Regions from separate parts of the Vibrio breoganii genome, predicted to be linked through region 2. Evidence: predicted binding sites of a transcription regulator. Region 2 holds the regulator's gene; the other holds the start of a gene.
The links. Region 2 encodes MetJ, which represses methionine synthesis genes. Its sites were predicted from a motif close to TTAGACNTNTANANGTCTAA; they were not measured.

Region 1: metH (methionine synthase) is a predicted target of MetJ. The motif match lies at 5,329-5,348, and genes of this name have one in related genera.

The regions. Positions count from the first base shown of each region.
Region 1 is NZ_AP024864.1:287,088-298,941, reverse strand. It holds gene lysC (lysine-sensitive aspartokinase 3) at 185-1,537, shown strand; gene metH (methionine synthase) at 1,600-5,268, opposite strand; gene OCU35_RS01445 (cation:proton antiporter) at 5,453-6,745, shown strand; gene metA (homoserine O-acetyltransferase MetA) at 6,808-7,749, opposite strand; gene OCU35_RS01435 (hypothetical protein) at 7,847-8,341, opposite strand; tRNA gene OCU35_RS01430 (tRNA-Asp) at 8,814-8,890, opposite strand; rRNA gene rrf (5S ribosomal RNA) at 8,950-9,065, opposite strand; rRNA gene OCU35_RS01420 (23S ribosomal RNA) at 9,156-11,854, opposite strand, start outside.
Region 2 is NZ_AP024864.1:2,651,789-2,663,642, forward strand. It holds gene ppc (phosphoenolpyruvate carboxylase) at 1-1,290, shown strand, start outside; gene OCU35_RS12330 (PadR family transcriptional regulator) at 1,674-2,204, shown strand; gene metF (methylenetetrahydrofolate reductase) at 2,270-3,169, opposite strand; gene OCU35_RS12340 (bifunctional aspartate kinase/homoserine dehydrogenase II) at 3,346-5,754, opposite strand; gene OCU35_RS12345 (O-succinylhomoserine (thiol)-lyase) at 5,757-6,920, opposite strand; gene metJ (met regulon transcriptional regulator MetJ) at 7,111-7,428, shown strand; gene OCU35_RS12355 (malic enzyme-like NAD(P)-binding protein) at 7,518-8,780, opposite strand; gene rpmE (50S ribosomal protein L31) at 8,948-9,166, opposite strand; gene priA (primosomal protein N') at 9,466-11,667, shown strand.

The sequences.
Region 1 (11,854 bases), 490 kb from region 2:
GTATTCAAGCCATTGACATAATTTCGCCAAACCAGTTCAATGAAGACAAAGAGTGGATGACCAATGCAATGCGATAAGGACAAGCTCTTCTCATTTTATGCGGGGTAACTGCTTCGCATTTTATACTCACCTCTATTAGCGAGAGTGAGTATTTGCACATTTAAAGGATTAATGGAGAGACGCTGTGAGCGCAATCAACGTCGCCAAATTTGGCGGCACAAGTGTAGCAAATTTTGAGGCGATGAGCCGATGTGCGGCCATCGTAGAGAACAACCCAAAAACCAAGCTCGTTGTCATCAGTGCCTGCTCAGGCGTGACCAACGTATTGGTCGAGCTTGCCAATGGCATCGCCGATAAAGGTAAACGTGAGCAACTTCTGCAGCAATTGGTTGATATTCACTTCAGTATCATCAATCAGTTAAAGCACCCCGAAGTCATCAATGATGCGATCAACGAGATTCTAACAAAGGTTTCTCAGTGTGCCGAGAAAGCCGCCAGCGAGACTAGCGAGCAATTGACTGACCAATTAGTCTCTTGTGGAGAGCTAATGTCGACACACATCCTTTGCCAGCTAATGAGTGAGCGCGGACATAAAACCGAGCGCTTCGATATTCGCACTGTGATGAAAACAACATCAGTATTTGGAAATGCAGAGCCGTTACTGGACGAGATCGGCATTGCTGCACAAGCTCACCTAGTGCCATTGTTTAAAGACTCTATTGTCATTACCCAAGGATTTATCGGCTCAGATCTTAATAACAAAACAACAACACTAGGTCGTGGTGGTAGTGATTATAGCGCCGCCTTAATTGCCGAGGCGATCTCAGCGTCTGGCCTAGAAATTTGGACGGATGTACCGGGCATTTACACCACAGACCCGCGCATCGCGCCACCAGCACAACCCATCAAAGAGATCAGCTTCAGTGAAGCCTCTGAGATGGCAAACTTTGGTGCTAAGATCCTGCACCCTTCAACGTTAGTACCTGCATTGCGACACAAAATTCCCGTATTTGTTGGGTCCTCTAAGGAACCAGAACGTGGCGGTACTTGGGTAAAACAAGAAGTTGAAAGTGCACCTTTATTTAGAGCCGTCACCCTGAGAGGCAATCAAACACTGATTACTCTTAAGAGCCTTAATATGTTCCAAGCCAGTGGATTTTTGGCAAAGGTATTTACCATCTTGGCTCGTCATAAGGTATCGGTAGATCTGATTACCACCTCAGAGATCAGCGTATCACTGACGTTAGATCGCACGAATACTCAAGGTGGCGCTCCGCAACTGCCTGTTGCTGCTCAACAAGAACTGGAAGAACTCTGCTCAGTTGTCGTAGAGCAGAACCTAAGCTTGGTTGCGCTTATCGGCAACAACATGGGACAAGCTAAGGGCACAGCAAAGCAGATATTTGGTACCCTTGAAGACCACAATCTACGAATGATTTGCTATGGTGCAAGTAACCATAATCTGTGTTTCTTATTGCATGAATCATCAGCAAGACACGCCGTGCAGCAGCTTCATCGACAGCTCTTTGAAAGCTAAAATTAGCTAACAAATATCGATAAAAAAGAAGGGGCTAAATAGCCCCTTCTTTATTTTTGTTGTTAACCGTTCAAGTTAGGCCCTAGCCACTTTTCAGCCTCAGTCCAATCCCAACCTTTACGCTCTGCGTAGTCTTTAGCTTGGTCTTCTTGGATCTGTGCAATAGCGAAATAACGGCAATCAGGGTGAGAGAAATACCAACCAGAGACCGACGCACCAGGCCACATTGCGTAGCTCGTAGTAAGCGACATTCCAATGGTTTCCTCAACTTGCATCAAGTCCCATATAGCCTGTTTTTCAGTATGCTCAGGACACGCAGGGTAGCCTGGCGCTGGGCGTATACCTTGATACTTCTCGCGGATGAGGTCATCGTTACCCAATTGCTCATCAGGGGCATATCCCCAGATATCCTTACGCACTTGCTGATGAAGGTACTCGGCAAAGGCTTCAGCCAAGCGATCGGCTACCGCCTGGATCATAATCGCGTTGTAATCATCACCTTCCGCTTTGTAGTTGTCAGCAATCTCACGCTCACCAATACCACCCGTTACGGCAAATCCGCCAACCCAATCTTTAACACCGCTATCTTTAGGTGCAATGTAATCGCTCAAGCAGTAATTGAAGCCTTTCGGCTTTTTGGTTTGCTGACGAAGGTTGAATAACGTCTTAGCCACAACCGTACGTGACTCGTCGGTATACACCTCGATATCATCACCCACACTGTTGGCTGGGAACATCTGGCACATACCGTTTGCCTTGATGATACCGTCCGCTTCTATCATATCGAGCAAATCGTTGGCATCCTTATACAAACGCTTCGCTTCCTCGCCCACTTCTTCATGCTTTAGGATAGCGGGGTATTTACCCATTAGGCTCCAAGTCATAAAGAATGGGGTCCAGTCAATATAATCACGCAGTACCGATACGCTCATATCTTTGACCACCACTGGTTCAAGCTGCTTTGGTTGTGGCGGAGTGTAAGACTCCCAATCAATAGCCACTTTATTCTCACGTGCCTTCTCTAGAGTCACTGGTGCTGTCTTTGGTCGCTTTCTAGCGTGCTGGTCACGAACGCGTTCATAGTCGAGATCTAGCTTCTCAATAAAGCCTGGTTTTTGCTCATTAGAGAGCAGTGCCGAACATACGCCTACCGCACGAGAGGCGTTGTTTACATATACGACTGGCTCTGAGTAGTTTTGCTCTATCTTCACCGCTGTATGAGCTTTAGAGGTGGTTGCACCGCCAATCAGTAGTGGAAGATCAAACCCTTGACGCTCCATTTCTTTCGCAACGTGTACCATTTCATCCAAAGATGGGGTTATCAATCCTGACAAGCCAATGATATCGACGTTCTCTTCTTTTGCGACTTTGAGGATCTTCTCACAAGGCACCATCACACCCAGATCGATGATTTCGTAGTTATTACACTGCAGAACCACACCCACGATATTCTTACCGATATCGTGCACATCGCCTTTTACTGTCGCCAACAATATCTTACCGTTGGTTTGACCCACTTCTTTTAGAGCGTCAATGTAAGGTTCAAGGTGACCGACTGCTTGTTTCATGACTCGAGCAGATTTTACTACCTGAGGTAAGAACATCTTACCCTCACCAAACAAGTCGCCCACTACGTTCATACCATCCATCAACGGCCCTTCAATGACCTCCAGAGGTTTAGACGCATTCAAACGAGCTTCTTCAGTATCTTCGATAATAAACTCAGTAATACCTTTCACAAGGGCATGTTCCAAGCGTTTTTCTACTGGCCAACCGCGCCATTCAAGCGCAGCTCCATCATCTTGGGCACCTACACCGTTTTCACGATATTCACCAGCAATGTCCAGCAAACGTTCAGTGGCATCATCTCTGCGGTTCAGAACCACATCTTCCACCGCTTCTCGCAGTTTGTCAGGTACGTTGTCATAAACTTCTAGTTGACCCGCATTCACGATGCCCATATCCATACCATTTTTAAAGCAGTGGTATAGGAATACAGCATGTATAGCTTCACGAACGTAGTTGTTGCCGCGGAATGAGAAAGAAACGTTAGATACACCACCCGACACCATTGCATGTGGTAGGTCGCGTTTGATATCCGCTACTGCATTGATGAAGTCGACGGCGTAGTTATTGTGTTCATCAATACCCGTCGCGACGGCAAAGATGTTTGGATCAAAAATGATATCTTCAGCAGGGAAGCCAACCTCATCGACAAGGATGTTGTAGGCATTGGTACAGATCTCAATCTTGCGCTCACGAGTGTCTGCCTGGCCCTGTTCATCAAACGCCATAACAATCACAGCCGCACCATAACGACGAATTAGCTTAGCTTGCTCGATAAACTTCTCTTTCCCCTCTTTCAAAGAGATTGAGTTAACGATGCCTTTGCCTTGAATGCACTTAAGACCCGCTTCAATGACTTCCCATTTAGAGGAGTCCACCATAACCGGCACTTTCGATATATCAGGCTCGGAGGCACAAAGATTGAGGAAACGAACCATACATGCCTCAGCATCTAGCATCCCTTCATCCATGTTAATATCGATGATTTGAGCGCCGTTTTCTACTTGCTGACGTGCAACGTCCAGAGCTTCTTCATAGAGCTCTTCTTTGATTAATCGTTTAAAGCGAGCAGACCCAGTGACGTTAGTACGCTCGCCCACATTCAAAAATAGAGTTTCTTTAGAAATAGCGAGAGGTTCTAAGCCAGATAAGCGACACGCCGCTTTTATTTCTGGTCGTTGACGTGGTCGAGCATTTGCAACAGCTTCAGCCATCGCCTTAATATGTTCCGGTGTCGTACCACAACACCCCCCCACCAAGTTCAAGAAACCTGACTCTGCCCACTCTTTAATATGCTCAGCCATGTCTTCTGGAGATAGGTCATACTCACCAAACGCATTGGGTAGACCGGCATTTGGGTGAACAGAGACGAAGGTTTCAGAAATACGCGATAACTCATCCACATAAGGGCGTAATTCGTCAGGACCCAAAGCACAGTTCAGACCGAAAGAGATGGGGTTCACGTGTCTTAAAGAGTTATAGAAAGCTTCTGTCGTTTGACCAGACAAGGTACGGCCTGATGCATCGGTAATGGTTCCCGAGATCATGACGGGCAGCGTGTAGCCTAGCTCATCAAAAACAGTATCAACAGCAAATGCACATGCCTTCGCATTCAAGGTATCAAAGATGGTTTCAATGAGAATAAGGTCTGAACCACCTTTTATAAGGGCAAGGGTGGATTCTTTGTATGCCTCGACTAACTCATCAAAGCTAACGTTTCGAAACCCAGGGTCATTAACGTCAGGAGAAATAGAACAGGTACGGTTTGTTGGGCCGAGAACGCCAGCAACATAACGTGGTCTATCGGGAGTCTTTGCTGTCCATTCATCTGCCGCTTCTCTGGCAAGCTTTGCCGCAGCAAAGTTAATCTCTTCGCTAAGATCCTCCATCTCATAATCCGCCATCGCTATGGTGGTTGAGTTAAAGGTATTGGTTTCTAGGATGTCAGCACCAGCTTCCAAATAATCACTATGAAGCTTTTTGATGAGTTGAGGCTGGGTAAGGACAAGAAGGTCATTATTCCCTTTCAGGTCACAATGCCAATCGGCAAAACGACCACCTCGATAATCCGCTTCTTCTAGTTTTTGATTTTGAATCATGGTGCCCATACCACCATCTATCAAAAGAATGCGGTTCTTTAATTGGGCTTCTAATTGTGCTCTCATTCTGCGTCCTGCTCAGGTGTGGCATTTCCAACTTATACCCAACATCCTATCACAGTAAAATTAGATTTCTAGACGTCTAAACCATGGTAATTTTCGCTATGATGCTATCTAAGGTATAACTATATTTGATCTAGTTAACATTTTGTCTCACAGTGTTGAGGCTATTCAAACTTAGGAGAAAGGAATGGAAGCCTACCATACGCTGTGCTTTCTAGCTGCCGGGGCAGCGCTCATCGCATTAATCAACAGTAAAATCGGCAAAATGCAGACCACCATTGCGATTACAGCCGGTGCCATGTTGCTATCGTTAGCGATTATTATCGCAGGTCAAGCAGGCTGGTTTAAGCTATCTCATGTCGCCAGCGAGACCATCGCATCGATTAACTTTGAAGATTTTTTGCTTAAGGGAATCTTAGGGTTTCTATTATTTGCAGGTGGACTTGGCATCAAGCTGGATCACCTTAAAGACCAGAAATGGGAGATTACAGCGCTAGCATTAGGTGCAACCCTGTTCTCTACTTTCTTCATCGGTTTTGTGCTATTTGGCATCTGTTCGTTAATCGGCTTCAATCTAGACCTGATTTATTGCCTATTATTTGGCGCATTAATATCACCTACCGATCCCATTGCAGTATTAGCTATTGTAAAGAAATTAGATGCTCCACCACGCATTTCTACTCAAATTGAAGGGGAATCCCTGTTCAATGACGGCTTTGGTTTGGTTATCTTTGTAACCCTATTTACCATCGCCTTTGGTACTGAAGCCCCTACCGTTGGTTCAGTGTCAGCACTGTTCTTCCAAGAAGCTATTGGTGGTATCGCCTACGGCTTTGTTCTCGGTCTAATCTTTCACTGGTTAATATGCACCACTGAAGATCATTCCATGGAGATGTTGCTGACCATTCTGATCCCTTCAACAGGCTATGCCGTTGCAGAGCTGCTAGAGGTATCAGGGCCACTCTCGATGGTGGTATCGGGCATCATTATTGGTAACTGGACACGCAAGACTGGATTTTCAGAATCAGGATTTAAGAATTTAGACCATTTCTGGGAATTGATTGACGAGTTCCTGAATGCGGTATTGTTCCTGCTCATTGGTATGTCGATGCTGTTGTTCGAGTTCCATCACGAAGACTGGATCATGATGGTGATAGCAGTACCGCTAGTACTTCTGTCTCGCTACCTTAGCATCAGAATCAATTATGTTGGTTTCAATCGATTTAGATACTACAACCCTATGTCTGTGAAAATACTCACATGGGGCGGGCTCCGAGGAGGCCTAGCATTAGCTATGGCTCTGTCTATCCCGGCTGGGATCATGGTGATTCCTGAAAAGAATATCGATGTGAAAGAGATCATCATGGTCATGACCTATTCTGTGGTCATGTTCTCTATCTTGGTACAGGGGATGACTATCACTCCAATGATAGAAAAAGCGAAGCAACTAGAACCCTCAAGTGAATCAGAGCAAGAGTAACCTTCTATAAACAGAAAAGGCATGCCAATGGCATGCCTTTTTTATATCAAGCGAATGACAAACTACTCTTCTGTAGTGAAGTTAGCTTCAGAAAACTTATCCAAATCGTATGGGGTTTGTTGGTAAACACAGTAATTAAGCCAGTTACTAAACAATAGGTGACCATGACTACGCCATGTTGCCCTAGGGGCATTATCTGGGTTGTTGTCAGGGTAATAGTTAACAGGTATTGCAGGCTCCATCCCTTCAGCTAAATCTCGCACGTACTCAGTATGAAGAGTCTTTGACTCGTACTCAGGGTGTCCAGTCACGAATACATTTCGCTTATCTTTGGTAGAAGCAAGATAAACCCCAGCGGTATCTGATGTTGCTAAGATATCAAGATCCGTATGCTCAGATAAATACTCTGGAGAAAAATCCGCATAACGTGAATGAGGAGCTAGGAAGGTATCATCAAATCCACGAAGAATCGGATGATGCTGATCCTGTGTAAAATGCTCATAGACACCCGATAGCTTTTCTTTACGAGTACGCTTAGGAAGGTCGTAGAGCAACTTTAAACCAGCTTGAGCGGCCCAACAAACGTAAAGCGTTGACGTCACATGCTCTTTTGCCCAATTCATGATGGACTGCAGGTGCTCCCAATAGATGACATCTTCAAACTGAACTAGGCCGAGTGGCGCACCGGTAATAATGAGTCCATCAAAATTGCGTCCTTTCACCCCTTCAAATTGGCGATAGAAGGTATCTAAATGCTCAGTAGGAGTGTTCTTACTTGGTCGATTATCAATACGAAGCAGTTCAACGTCTACTTGCAACGGACTATTAGAAAGCAAGCGTAGAAATTGCGTTTCAGTCTCAATCTTCTTTGGCATCAGGTTGAGCAATAGGACTCTTAGAGGACGAATCTCTTGCGATGAGGCGCGAGATTCAGACATAACGAAAATCTTCTCTCCTCTTAATACATCAGTCGCAGGTAATTGATCAGGGACTCGAATTGGCACAACTTTTCTCCTTTAAGCATCTAGACGTCCATACGTATGTTGATTCAGACTACTGTATTCACTCGTTTATGTCGAGACTGATATTGTAAACCCATCTTTAATCACGAGACCATTGGAACTCTGGACTCTCTCCTAGTCGTTCGAAGTACGCTGGATGTAATTGTTTAAACTGATCTTTTTTCAACTCAGCTATGTTCCACGGGGTAAAGTCTATCTTGATTGATCTGCCATTAATCTCAATATTCGCTTGTTCTAATGTGTGTTCAGTAGATAAATATCTAAGCTCATTAGAGTCAGTACACGTCAACGTAATCGTTCTTTCTATATCATGATTAACTGCCAATTGAGCTTCAACATCATTATCGCACGAGGTGAAAATGGTCAACTGCAGCACCATGTTGTTATCCATAGTGGTATAGGCTGAGACTTCCATGGCGTGTAAAGGATAGAGCTTACGCAGCAGTAGTTGATGGGTATCTTTGGTACGCGCTATCTGTATACCACTATCTAGTAGAGGAAAGCCTAACCACTGCCAATCATAGCCCCGGTCTTTAACTATCAGCAGTCCGTACAAGCTTCCAAGAGCGCTCATTAGCACTATAGAAATTATGCAGCAAAGTAGTATGAGTAGCTTTTTCATTAACTCAGATCGTCGTTAGCCTTAATATAAAGGTATCACCGATACGGGATAAAAGCAGGAAAGAGAAATTAGGTTAGAAATATAGCTAAAGGAAAAATTATTTTCTACAGGTAAGAAAAAACCTTAGGACGGCTAGCCTGATGCTTGCTTCAATTAATGCTAAAGCTATAGACGAAAAAAAGCCCTAGTCTTTCGGCGCGGACGGCCAGTCTAGGGCTTCTTATTAGTGGCGGAGTGGCCCGGCTTGGGCTTAATCGAACTCGCGCACGAGCGGGGCTCGTTTGCTCGGAGAGCAAAAATCTAATCCAGATAGCAAAAAACCTCAGCCTTTCGTCGCGGACGACGAGTCTGAGGTTTGCTTCAGTTAATGCTAAAGTTATAGACGAAAAAAAGCCCTAGTCTTTCGACTAGGGCTTCTTATTAGTGGCGGAGTGGACGGGACTCGAACCCGCGACCCCCGGCGTGACAGGCCGGTATTCTAACCAACTGAACTACCACTCCGCACCTAATTCTTATCTATTTAAAGTCTTACTAACTGCTTTAAAGCGATGTAATTTAAAGCCTGGCGATGTCCTACTCTCACATGGGGAAACCCCACACTACCATCGGCGCTATTATGTTTCACTTCTGAGTTCGGCATGGAATCAGGTGGGTCCACAATGCTATGGTCGCCAAGCAAATTTTAAAATTCGGAAAGCTATTATTTAAAAGTTATATCACACATTCAAAGTTCTACTTTGAGTCCACAAAACCCCTTGGGTGTTGTATGGTTAAGCCTCACGGGCAATTAGTACAGGTTAGCTCAATGCCTCGCAGCACTTACACACCCTGCCTATCAACGTTCTAGTCTCGAACAACCCTTTAGGACACTTAAAGTGCCAGGGAAGACTCATCTCAGGGCTCGCTTCCCGCTTAGATGCTTTCAGCGGTTATCGATTCCGAACTTAGCTACCGGGCAATGCCATTGGCATGACAACCCGAACACCAGAGGTTCGTCCACTCCGGTCCTCTCGTACTAGGAGCAGCCCCCTTCAATCTTCCAACGCCCACGGCAGATAGGGACCGAACTGTCTCACGACGTTCTAAACCCAGCTCGCGTACCACTTTAAATGGCGAACAGCCATACCCTTGGGACCGACTTCAGCCCCAGGATGTGATGAGCCGACATCGAGGTGCCAAACACCGCCGTCGATATGAACTCTTGGGCGGTATCAGCCTGTTATCCCCGGAGTACCTTTTATCCGTTGAGCGATGGCCCTTCCATTCAGAACCACCGGATCACTATGACCTGCTTTCGCACCTGCTCGAATTGTCATTCTCGCAGTCAAGCGGGCTTATGCCATTGCACTAACCACACGATGTCCAACCGTGTTTAGCCCACCTTCGTGCTCCTCCGTTACTCTTTGGGAGGAGACCGCCCCAGTCAAACTACCCACCAGGCACTGTCCTCATCCCCGATAAGGGGACTAAGTTAGAACATCAACACTACAAGGGTGGTATTTCAAGGACGGCTCCAACGATACTGGCGTACCGTCTTCAAAGCCTCCCACCTATCCTACACATGTAGGGTCAATGTTCAGTGCCAAGCTGTAGTAAAGGTTCACGGGGTCTTTCCGTCTAGCCGCGGGTACACTGCATCTTCACAGCGATTTCAATTTCACTGAGTCTCGGGTGGAGACAGCGTGGCCATCATTACGCCATTCGTGCAGGTCGGAACTTACCCGACAAGGAATTTCGCTACCTTAGGACCGTTATAGTTACGGCCGCCGTTTACCGGGGCTTCGATCAAGAGCTTCGACCGAAGTCTAACCCCATCAATTAACCTTCCGGCACCGGGCAGGCGTCACACCGTATACGTCATCTTACGATTTTGCACAGTGCTGTGTTTTTAATAAACAGTTGCAGCCACCTGGTATCTGCGACTCCTAGTAGCTCCATCCGCAAGGGACTTCACCGCCAAGAGCGTACCTTCTCCCGAAGTTACGGTACCATTTTGCCTAGTTCCTTCACCCGAGTTCTCTCAAGCGCCTTGGTATTCTCTACCCGACCACCTGTGTCGGTTTGGGGTACGATTTCTTATAATCTGAAGCTTAGAGGCTTTTCCTGGAAGCATGGCATCAATGACTTCACTGCACGTAGCAGCTCGACATCGTATCTCAGCGTTAAGAAAGTCCGGATTTACCTAAACTTTCCGCCTACATACTTGAACCTGGACAACCATCGCCAGGCCCACCTAGCCTTCTCCGTCCCCCCATCGCAATTATAAGAAGTACGGGAATATTAACCCGTTTCCCATCGACTACGCCTTTCGGCCTCGCCTTAGGGGTCGACTTACCCTGCCCCGATTAACGTTGGACAGGAACCCTTGGTCTTCCGGCGAGGGGGTTTTTCACCCCCTTTATCGTTACTCATGTCAGCATTCGCACTTCTGATACGTCCAGCAGCCCTTACAGACCACCTTCAACCGCTTACAGAACGCTCCCCTACCCCGCATACAAAAGTATGCAGCCGCAGCTTCGGTGTATAGCTTAGCCCCGTTACATCTTCCGCGCAGGCCGACTCGACCAGTGAGCTATTACGCTTTCTTTAAATGATGGCTGCTTCTAAGCCAACATCCTGGCTGTCTGAGCCTTCCCACATCGTTTCCCACTTAGCTATACTTTGGGACCTTAGCTGGCGGTCTGGGTTGTTTCCCTCTCCACGACGGACGTTAGCACCCGCCGTGTGTCTCCCGGATAGTACTCAATGGTATTCGGAGTTTGCAAAGGGTTGGTAAGTCGGGATGACCCCCTAGCCTTAACAGTGCTCTACCCCCATTGGTATTCGTCCGAGGCGCTACCTAAATAGCTTTCGGGGAGAACCAGCTATCTCCAGGTTTGATTGGCCTTTCACCCCTAGCCACAAGTCATCCGCTAATTTTTCAACATTAGTCGGTTCGGTCCTCCAGTTGATGTTACTCAACCTTCAACCTGCCCATGGCTAGATCACCTGGTTTCGGGTCTAATTCTAGCAACTCGACGCCCAGTTAAGACTCGGTTTCCCTACGGCTCCCCTATACGGTTAACCTTGCTACTAAAATTAAGTCGCTGACCCATTATACAAAAGGTACGCAGTCACGCTTCGAGGCGCTCCTACTGCTTGTACGTACACGGTTTCAGGTTCTATTTCACTCCCCTCACAGGGGTTCTTTTCGCCTTTCCCTCACGGTACTGGTTCACTATCGGTCAGTCAGTAGTATTTAGCCTTGGAGGATGGTCCCCCCATGTTCAAACAGGATATCACGTGTCCCGCCTTACTCGTTTTCACTTAAAATGCGTTGTCGGTTACGGGGCTATCACCCTATACTGCGAGACTTTCCAGACTCTTCACCTGACGCATTAAAAGCTTAAGGGCTAATCCAATTTCGCTCGCCGCTACTTTCGGAATCTCGGTTGATTTCTCTTCCTTCGGGTACTTAGATGTTTC
Region 2 (11,854 bases):
GTTAAAGAGGTGATTGACACCTGTAAGACTATTGCTGAGCACCCAATTGAAGCCTTTGGCGCGTACGTTATCTCAATGGCGCGCACAGCCTCAGATGTATTAGCGGTTCACCTACTGCTTCGCGAAGCAGGCTGTAAGTTCCGCCTAGGGGTTTGTCCTCTGTTTGAAACACTGGATGACTTGAACAACTCTGAAGCGGTTATGCAGCAACTGTTCAATATCGACTGGTACCGTGGATTTATCCAAGGCGAGCAGATGGTCATGATCGGTTACTCTGATTCAGCGAAAGATGCGGGCGTTATGTCGGCTGGTTGGGCTCAGTATGATGCGATGGACAAGCTGGTTAAGGTGTGTGACGCGCAGAATATCGACCTGACTCTATTCCACGGTCGTGGCGGTACTATCGGTCGTGGTGGCGCTCCAGCGCACGCTGCACTGCTTTCTCAGCCACCAAAGAGCTTGCAAGGCGGCCTACGTGTAACAGAGCAAGGCGAGATGATTCGCTTTAAGCTGGGTCTTCCTCAGGTAGCGGTAAACAGCCTGAACTTATACGCCAGTGCGATTCTTGAAGCGAACCTGCTTCCACCACCTGAGCCGAAAAAAGATTGGCGTGACCTAATGGAAGTGCTGTCGCAGGTCTCTTGTGAGGCCTATCGTGGCGTTGTTCGCGGCGAACCTGACTTTGTCCCTTACTTCCGCGCAGCTACCCCAGAGCTTGAACTAGGCAAACTGCCTCTTGGTTCTCGTCCATCAAAGCGTAACCCGAATGGTGGCGTTGAGAGCTTACGTGCTATTCCATGGATCTTCTCATGGAGCCAAAACCGTCTGGTACTTCCAGCGTGGTTAGGTGCCGGTGAAGCCATTCAGTACTCTATCGATGAGGGCCATCTTGAGCTACTAGAAGAGATGTGTCGCGAGTGGCCATTCTTCTCTACACGCTTAGGCATGCTAGAGATGGTGTACTACAAGTGCAGCATGGATATCTCAAAGCTGTACGATGAGAAACTGACAGACCCTTCTCTATGGCGCCTAGGTGAGAGCCTACGTACACAGCTGCAAAAAGACATCCAAGCGGTGCTGAAGGTTGAGAACAACGAGAACCTGATGCAAAGCGACCCATGGGGCCTTGAGTCAATTCGTCTGCGTAACATCTACGTAGATCCATTGAACATGCTTCAAGTGGAGCTTCTTAAGCGCACAAGGAAAACGGAAGAAAATAATCCTGACCTAGAAGAAGCGCTTATGATAACAATTGCAGGTATAGCTGCCGGCATGCGCAACACAGGCTAATTGTTCAACCGCATATTGTGATAGCTATCCAAGCCCCAGCTTTTTAAGCTGGGGCTTTTTTTCGTCTTTATGATCCAGTTGGCAATATGAGACTAGAAGCCGTAAACATGTTTTTGTAATACTTATTTTGCGTTAATCTAACGTTACCAAATCATAGTAAACTGTTAGCTTATAGATAGGGCATCTTGGGTTTCAACAACAAAACCAGAGACACAATACCCCTGTCTATTGAACATAATAAAATCAATTTTCTCAGGTGAGAATGGCTTAAAAGGTAATACATGCGCTCAAGGCAATCTTGAGTGGCTCGCACTCTTCAATTAAGACCAATTTAGAGTCAGAACGGTGCGTTGTTTTTTATATGCAGTATATGGAAGAAAAACATGTCATTACCACACGTTATATTGACCGTACTAAGCACACGAGATGCTACCGGTTACGACATTACAAAAGAGTTTTCTTATAGCATCGGTTATTTCTGGAAAGCGAGCCACCAGCAGGTTTATCGTGAGCTAAACAAACTGGCCGCAAATGAGTTAGTGACTTGTGAGTTACAACCTCAATCAGGAAAACCAGATAAAAAGATTTACTCCATCACAGAGCTCGGCCGCGAGGCTCTAGCTAAGTGGTTTGATCAACCTATCTCACATCCAACGGTGCGAGATGAATTTGCCGCTAAACTTTACGCTTGTGAAGTTCAGCCTGCGGAAGGTTTTTCAGACCAGCTGCAACATGCACTAAACGACTCTCGTAAGCTGGTTCAGTTTTACAAAGAGATCGAGGGTACTCAATACTCCGATACTCGCCTTCTGAACCAAAAAGAAAAGATTGAGCGCCTAACACTGCGCCGCAACCTTCTTACTCGCGAAGCGTGGAATGAATGGGCAGAAGAAGTGCTGGGCGAGATTGCTTAGCTGACAAACAAAAGGACCTAGCACATTATGCACTAGGTCCTTTGTTTTTATTTAGTTTCTAAAGTTTAAACAGCGACTTGCTGAGGACGCACACCCAGCGTGTGGCAAAGCGCATAAGTCATTTCAGCACGGTTTAGAGTGTAGAAGTGGAAGTCCTTAACCCCTTCTCGGCTCAAAGTACGCACCATATCAATCGCTTGACTTGCACCTACTAGCTGACGAGTGGTTGGGTCATCATCTAGACCTTCGAACTGCTGCGCCATCCAGCCTGGTACCTTCACATGATTCATCGCCGCAAAGCGTGATGCCTGCTTAAAGTTTGATACTGGCAGAATGCCCGGAACGATCTCTACATCAATACCTGTTGCCGCACAGCGGTCGCGGAATCGAAGATAGCTCTCTACATCAAAGAAGAACTGTGTGATTGCACGGTTTGCGCCTGCGTCGACTTTACGCTTCAGGTTCAATAGGTCTGCCTGTGCACTTTTCGCTTCAGGGTGAACCTCAGGAAAAGCCGCTACTGAGATATCAAAGTCATGACGCGCTTTCAGCAGTTCAACAAGGTCTGATGCATACATGTCAGGGTGACCGCCACCCGGTGGAATATCACCACGCAGTGCAACGATACTCTCAATGCCATTCTTCCAGTAGTCATCAGCAATAGTAATCAACTCTTCACGAGAGGCATCAATGCAGGTTAAGTGCGGAGCCGCAACCAAACCCGTTTGGCTTTTGATTTCTTTGATGATTGAGTGTGTGCGATCACGCTCACCAGAGTTCGCGCCATAGGTTACGGAGACAAATTTAGGTTGCAAGGTTTTAAGGCGATGCACGGAGTTCCACAGAGTCTCCTCCATTTTTTCACTACTTGGAGGGAAGAACTCAAAAGAGACATTGATGTTGTCGGAAAGCTCAGCGATATTTTGATTCAATGCATCGATGTGGCTTGCGTGTGTGTATCCCATATTTATTCTCCCTGTGCGTCAGCACAATCTCATAACCTTGAACGTTTAGACGTCTATATGTCTAGATAATGTAAATTTATGAGGGGGATGTCAACAAAAATTCGTGCAAACTTTGAGTGATTTTTTGAGGGAAGGCATCCAATGCCCACAGGCACTGGATGTTTTGGCAGGTAGATTTATAGCAAACCAGAGAGTCGATTAAGATCAGACTGCAATGCGCCTGCAGTCACCTCACGACCAGCGCCAGGTCCGCGGATAACCAATGGGTTATCTTTGTACCATTTGCTCTCGATAGCAAAGATGTTGTCACAAGGGAGCAGATTGGCCAGAGCATGGCGCTCATCAAGCGCCTCTACGCCCACTGTAGCCTCTCCATCTTTCGATAGGCGTGCAACATAACGAAGCACCTTACCTTCGCTCTGAGCCTTATCTAGGCGCTCAGCTAACAACTCATTGAGAACATGTGCTTGATGGAAGAAATCATCCACTGATAAATGCAATAATTCCTTTGGTACCAGAGACTCTACCTTAACGCCCTCGGGCTCAAGATCTAGCCCTGATTCACGCGCTAAGATAACCAACTTACGCATAACATCAGTACCATCTAAATCAGCCCTAGGGTCTGGTTCAGTGAGTCCCTGCTGCCATGCAAGATCAACCAGTTCACTAAATGGAATCGAACCATCGTACTGCTGGAATAACCAAGAGAGTGTGCCAGAGAAGATCCCTGAGATCGCCACAATCTGGTCGCCACTTTCGCGCAAGTCTCGCACGGTATGGTTTACTGGAAGGCCTGCACCCACTGTTGCGTTGTACAGCCAATGACGTCCTGTTTTAGCAAAGACATCTTGTACTTGATGATAAAACTCACTTGGCGCGGAACCGGCTAGCTTGTTTGCAGAAATAACATGCATGCCATGCTCAGCAAACTCAAGATAACGGTCCGATACCTCTTGGCTCGCGGTGACATCCAGTACCACAATCTCATCATAGCTCGATTGCTTTCTGACTAAAGAAACCCAGTCTTCTTCATCGACCACCGCCTCTTCAGCAAAATGCGTATTTAGCGTACCAGCGTCAATGCCATTCTCATCAAACCAATAGCGGTTACTCGCCACAACAGCAATCAGATCAAAGCTCATGCCTCGACGCTTTTCTAACTCGATTTTTTGCTGTGCAAATAGCTCAATCCAATTCGAACCAATATTACCTTTGCCACACAGCACAATACCAACACGCTTTTGCGCTTGGAACAGCTGACTGTGCAAAGATTCAAGTAGCTCAGGTACTTTGTTGGTTCTCACCACGGCAATCAGGCTCAGCTCTGAGTCTGTCTCAAACATGAACTCAACGGGTACTCCCTTAAGCGTTTGATAGAAACCAAAGCAGTGATTGGCATTATTCGTCACGCCTGCGCCAACGGCGGCGATCAGGGACATGCCTGATTTGACCTCCACTCCCACCTCAAGGTGAGCAGATTCAATGCACTCTAGCGCGCCAGCAAGCAACTCACTGGTGTAAGCCAGACGCAGACAATAGTTATCCGATTGAGATTCGTAGGCTAGCGGTGCAAGTTGAGCTTTGTTCAGCAAAGATAACACTTGAGGCTCTAAGCGCTCAAAGTCATGCGCGTGGCTTAGGGTTAACTCAATAAGGTTAACGTCATCGAGCGAGGTAACAATTTTCGCACCGCGCCCAGAGGCGAGCACGCGCTCAATACGCGTTGAGCCAGATTCAGGTTGGTGGCTGCAGCGCAGTTCCATATCCATAGTGCTCTGTGCGACCGGCTGCAATGTGCGGCTGTGCAATACTGGCGCAGCTAAGCGTGCCAATTCGCTCGCTTCATCAAGACGAAGCAATGGCAGCAAGCAAGCATCACCGACAATGCGCGGATCGGCACTGTAAACACCCGCCACATCACTCCAAATAGTAACCTTAGAGACTTCGGCCAATGCACCGACAATCGTTGCCGAATAGTCAGAGCCATTGCGCCCAAGCAGAACGGTTTCGCCCTCTTGGTTCTGAGCCATAAAGCCAGTAACCACTAGTCGTCTATGTGGGTGCTGTGCGACCACTGATTTCGCTAACGGCCACGACAATCCTCGGTCAATCTCTGGCTGTGTACCAATTTCAGCGCGCAAGAAATCACGAGAATCAATAGCCACACTGTCCATATCTTTATCGCTAAGAAGAGCGGCCAGCAGGCGAGATGACCACACCTCACCATGACCAAGCGCTGCCGATTTCTGTGATTCGCTCATCGGTGCGTTTAAGGCGCTAAGGGCTGTAAATTCATTGTTCAGCACTTCTTGCATTGGCTCGGCTTTGTCTTCTGGGAGCAAATCTACAATCAATTGGTTCTGATACGCTCGCAGCTCAAGCAAGATCTCATGAGCAATTCGCCCATCTTTCTCTAATGCAGCCAACCAACGTAGCAAATTGTTTGTGGTTGAACCCGCGGCTGAAACGATAACCAGATCGCCCACATTAGAGTATTCCGCCAAGATATTGGCTACGCGACTAAAACACTCAGCATTGGCAAGGCTACTGCCACCAAATTTATGAAGCTGCTTTAGGTTTCCCATGCTTATTTCTCCACTAGGTCGAACGCTTGGATCAGGTCATCAATCAGATCATCAGCGTCTTCAAGACCCACAGACAAACGCAACAAGAAATGAGAAACGCCCGCCTCGGCTAGGGCTTCTTCACCCATAGCACGGTGCGTCATAGTCGCTGGGTGGCAAATTAAGCTTTCTACTCCACCTAGAGACTCTGCCAAAGAGAATAGCTTCAATCCACCCACAAAGGTTTTTAGCTCTTCCATGCTGCCATCAAATTCAAAGCTCAGCATACTGCCAAAGCCAGACTGTTGGCGCTTGGCAATCTCATGCCCAGGGTGCTCAGGAAGGCTTGGGTGGTAGATAGTCTTAACGTGCTTTTGCGATTGAAGGTAGCTTAGGATTTGCTGTGAGCCTTCTTCATGAACACGCATTCGGGCACCCAAGGTACGAATGCCACGCAGCGTCATGTAGCTATCAAATGGAGTGCCTGTCGCGCCGATGCAGTTTCCCCACCAGCCAAGTTCTTCAGCGTGCTCTTCGGTTTTGGTGATCACCACACCGCCAATAACGTCAGAGTGACCATTAATGTACTTGGTGGTTGAATGAATAACGAAGTCCGCGCCCAGCTCTAGAGGCTTTTGGAATATGGGAGTCAAAAAGGTGTTGTCGACGCCCACTAATGCACCAACTTCAGCCGCTTGCTGACATACTTTTGCGATGTCCACGACGCGAACCAGCGGGTTAGACGGCGTTTCGATAAGAATAAGCTTAGGTTTTTTTGCTATTGCTGCGGCAAGTGCTTGTTCATCAGATTGATCAACAAACTCTACCTTGAAGTCACCCTTTAACGAGCGTGTATTGAATAGACGGTAGGTGCCGCCGTAGCAGTCATGTGGCGCAACAATTAAATCATCAGGGCCTAAAAATGCTGAAACCCATAAATTAAGAGCCGACGTGCCACAGTTTGTCACCACCGCACCTTTACCCGATTCCAACTCAAACAGGGCCGTCTCTAGTAATCCTCGATTTGGATTTCCTGAGCGGGTATAGTCGTACTTTGGTACATCTCCGAATGAAGGAAAACCATAGTTGGTGGACAGATAAATTGGGGGAACAACAGCATGGTGTTGGGTATCAGATTCGATACCGGTACGAACGGCAATCGTCGATGACTTGTGTTTACTGCTCATTTTCTTGTCCTTTCCTTTGACAATGACTGGTGGAGTTTGATACCAATCAAATTAATCTAATTCTGTTCATAGATTACCCCGATAACCATCAGACATCAACACATCTAGACGTCTAAATGCCTTTACATATAGCAGTCAATATCGCTAGAATTGGGTATTAACTCTTATATTAGGTAATAAAAGGTTTCCAATGGCAGACTGGAATGGCGATTACATCAGCCCATATGCTGAGCACGGTAAAAAAAGTACTCAAGTTAAAAAGATCACTGTGTCTATTCCGCTTAAGGTTCTTAAGATTCTGACTGACGAGCGCACTCGTCGCCAGGTGAACAACCTGCGTCATGCAACCAATAGCGAACTGCTTTGTGAGGCATTCTTGCATGCCTACACAGGACAGCCTCTACCTACTGACGAAGACCTAAGAAAAGACCACCCCGATGAGATCCCTGCTGAAGCTCAGCAAATCATGTCTGATTTAGGTATTGAGCTAGAAGTATTTGATGACTAATTAGCTTGGTAATTTGATATACCAGTGAGTAAATAGCAAAAGGGGGTTAGAGTACGCGTACTCTAACCCCCTTTTTACATATTTGGGATTTATCCCTGCATGTAGCTTTCTGGTAGCTCAATGCGTGCCACACCAGATTCAACCGCAGCCTCAGCTACCGCTCTTGCCACACGAGGAAGCAAACGAGGGTCCATAGGTTTTGGAATGATGTAACCCGTACCAAATTCTAAAGACTCGACACCCGCCGCTTTCAATACTTCTGCAGGAACAGGCTCTTTCGCCAGCTGACGAATCGCTTCTACTGCCGCAAGCTTCATCTCAATATTGATTTCACTGGCACGAACGTCCAATGCACCACGGAAGATGAACGGGAAGCAGATAACATTGTTGACCTGATTTGGGTAATCAGAACGGCCTGTACCCATGATAAGGTCAGTACGTACTTTGTGCGCAAGCTCCGGCTTAATCTCTGGATCTGGGTTTGAACAAGCGAATACCACAGGCTTGTCGCCCATTAGTGCCAGTGCTTCTGGAGATAATAAGTTTGGCCCTGATACACCCAAGAACAGATCGGCTCCTTCAATCACATCTTCTAGCGTACGCTTGTCGGTATTGTTAGCAAACAGCTGTTTGTATTCATTCAAGTCGTCACGACGCGTGTGAATCACACCCTTGCGATCTAGCATGTAGATTTTTTCACGCTGAGCGCCACACTTAATCAGCAGCTCCATACAGGCAACAGCCGCTGCACCCGCACCTAGACAGACAATGGTAGAGTCGCACAGTTGCTTCCCTTGAAGCTCAATGGCATTCAACATACCCGCTGCGGTAACAATCGCAGTACCGTGCTGGTCATCATGGAAAACAGGCACGTCACAGCGTTCAATCAGGCGGCTTTCAATCTCAAAGCAATCTGGTGCTTTAATGTCTTCTAGGTTAATACCACCAAAGGTATCGGCAATTGCCGCTACCGTATCAACGAATTCATCGATAGTGCGGTGCTTTACTTCAATGTCGATTGAGTCTAGACCAGCAAAACGCTTGAACAGTAGCGCCTTACCTTCCATTACTGGTTTTGAAGCCATAGGACCTAGATTACCTAGCCCCAAAATCGCGGTGCCGTTTGAGATAACCGCAACCATGTTTCCTTTCGCAGTGTACTTGTAAACGTTATCCACGTTTTGAGCAATCTCACGCACTGGCTCAGCAACACCTGGGCTATAAGCCAAAGCAAGGTCATGCACAGAATCAGCAGGAGTAGTCAACTCAACAGCAATCTTTCCCGGTTTAGGGAACTCATGATAATCAAGAGCTTGCTGGCGAAAATCGTTTACAGGTTGGTCATCAGACATCGAAGGAAAATCCTTTAGGGTTTAAGGGAAATAATAGAAGTGTTAGTGTAAATAAAAATCAGTTAATGTGCTACATAGTAGCAACACTATGAATTGTAATCTTTGCTTTCAGCTGAGATCAAAAAAGGCCGCCTAAGCGACCTTTTTCTGTTTCTTTACAACTAAGATTACTTCTTAGAAGAAAGAGCACCGAAACGCTTGTTAAAGCGATCAACACGGCCGCCAGTATCAACGATACGTTGCTTACCAGTGTAGAACGGGTGACATTTGTCACATACGTCTAGGTGGATAGATTCTTTAGCTAGAGTTGAGTTGAACTCAAAAGTGTTGCCGCAAGAACATGTTGCAGTAACTGCTTTGTACTCAGGATGGATACCTGCTTTCATGGGAAAACCTCATTTATAGGCCGTGTCGCTATCCAGTTCTATGCTGAACACCACACGTAGTTTCTAACAGTGATATCGTTTAATACGACATCTTCAAGGCGCAGTATACTAATGAAATAGTCTGTTGGGATCAACTTATTTGTCCCTTTTTTCGCCACTTTTTTCACCGTAACTCTTTATATTAAAGAGTTACGAAGGTGAGCTTGATTCACCTATATTCAATTATCGTAATCTTATGGGCTTTTCTCTAGTATTATCATGACTATCCGTTCTTGACTGCAAAGCCCCAAAGAGATCTCATGCGACCAACCATTGCCAGAGTTGCCCTACCTGTACCTCTGGATAAAGAATTTGAATACATCATTCCTGCCCACCTATTTCCCGTGGTGGGTGTGCGCGTATGGGTTCCATTTGGTCCAAAGAAGCTCCTTGGTGTGATCACCGCTCTCACCCATCAATCAGAATACGATATTAACAAGCTTAAACCTTTAACGGAGGTCCTTGACCAAGAACCCATATGGCCAGAGAAGCTGTATCGATTAATCCATTGGGGCAGCCGATTTTACCAATATCCTTTGGGCGATACCTTAAACGGAGCAATGCCCGGCGCACTGCGCAAAGGCAAGCCTGCACAAAAGCAGCCTCAAAAAACTTGGCAACTTACGGAGTCTGGTCGCAATCAATTGATGCAAGGCTTTGGACGAGCGGTGCAGCAAGCCAAGGTAATGAACGCCTTACAACATTGTCCTTTACCCCATCACGAGCTAGTAGATATGGAAATATCGAGCTCGGTTTTAAAAGCATTACAAGATAAAGAGTGGGTAACGTCTTCAGAAGTCCTTGAGATCAACGACCAATGGCAAGAGATTCGAGTCAACGAAGACGACAAGCGAGAGCTTAATCACGAGCAAATGCTAGCGGTAGTGACGGTTAACCATATCGATGGCTACGAATGTGCTTTATTAGATGGCGTAACGGGTTCAGGAAAGACCGAGGTTTACCTGCAGTTGATTGAAAGAGTGGTCAACCAAGGCAAGCAAGCCTTGGTACTAGTCCCAGAAATAGGCCTGACACCACAAACCATCAATCGATTTAAGCGACGCTTTAATGTTCCTATCGCAACCATTCACTCAGGGCTCAATGACACTGAGCGATTGAATGCCTGGCTTGCAGCAAAGAATAAAGAATGTGGGATCCTTATTGGCACCCGCTCTGCCCTGCTGACTCCATTTGCCAACCTTGGCATTATCATTGTCGATGAAGAGCACGACTCCTCTTATAAACAGCAGGACAGCTTACGTTATCATGCGCGAGACATGGCGATAATGCGCGCTCATTCCGAATCCATCCCTATTGTGTTGGGTTCTGCGACACCGTCTTTAGAAACCCTGAACAACGCTTTATCTAACAAGTATCTGCACTTGCCACTGACAGAGCGAACTGGCGGCGCAAAACCGGCAAAGAACAGCGTTATAGACGTTAAAGGCTTATACCTAGAGAGCGGCTTGAGTGCTCCCTTAATTGCACAGATGCGAAAGCACTTGCAGCAGGGAAACCAGGTCATGCTGTTTTTGAACCGTCGCGGGTTCTCTCCTGCCATGATGTGTCATGAATGTGGCTGGATTGCAGAATGTCATCGATGTGATGCCTACTACACCTTCCATCAAGGCAGCAGTGAGATGCGCTGTCACCACTGTGGCTCGCAAAAGCCCGTCGTACACCAATGTCAAAGCTGTGGTTCCACTCATTTGGTGACGGTAGGTGTGGGCACAGAGCAGCTGGAAACCCACCTTGAGACCCTATTTCCTGAATACAAGACCATACGTATTGATAGAGACAACACGCGCCGAAAAGGCAGTCTAGAGGCCGCGCTTGAATCTATCCGCAAAGGGGAATACCAAATTCTCATTGGCACCCAAATGCTAGCAAAGGGACATCACTTCCCTGATGTCACTTTAGTTGCGCTGTTAGATGTCGACTCATCTCTATACAGCAGTGACTTCAGAGCTTCAGAGAAGCTCGCGCAACTATTCATCCAAGTGGCAGGTCGTGCAGGACGCGCCAGTAAGCCTGGGCATGTGGTGTTGCAAACTCACCACCCCGAACATTCATTGCTACAGGCACTACTTCACAAGGGCTACCCGGAGTTTGCACAAGGGGCGCTCATGGAACGGCGAGTGGCGCAATTGCCACCTTACGCCAGCCTGTCACTATTTCGTGCAGAATCCAACCACTCCCAACTCGCTGAAGACTTCTTGAGGCAGGTGCGTCATACCCTTGAAGCCCACCCATTGTTTGATGAACATTGCTGGGTATTAGGGCCAATTCCAGCCCCAATGGCCAAGCGCGCAGGAAAATCACGTTGGCAACTTATTTTGCAGTGCCAGTTGCGCTCGACCATGCAAAAACTGCTAATGAGTGCAAAACCTGCAATCGAAATGCTACCCAACTCAAAAAAAGTACGTTGGAACATAGATGTCGAGCCACAAGATTTAAGTTAAACTGCGTGCATATGACGAAATGAGAGTCATCTCACACCAAGTTGTTCATTTTTGCTACATGTCCCGTAAACTGTACGGAAAAAAATGTTTACACTTATTTTTCACATACATTAAGACGTGAGTATTTAATACCATCTTGTTTCACGGATTGAATCAAGCACGCAAAAATTATCATAGAGGATAGGTG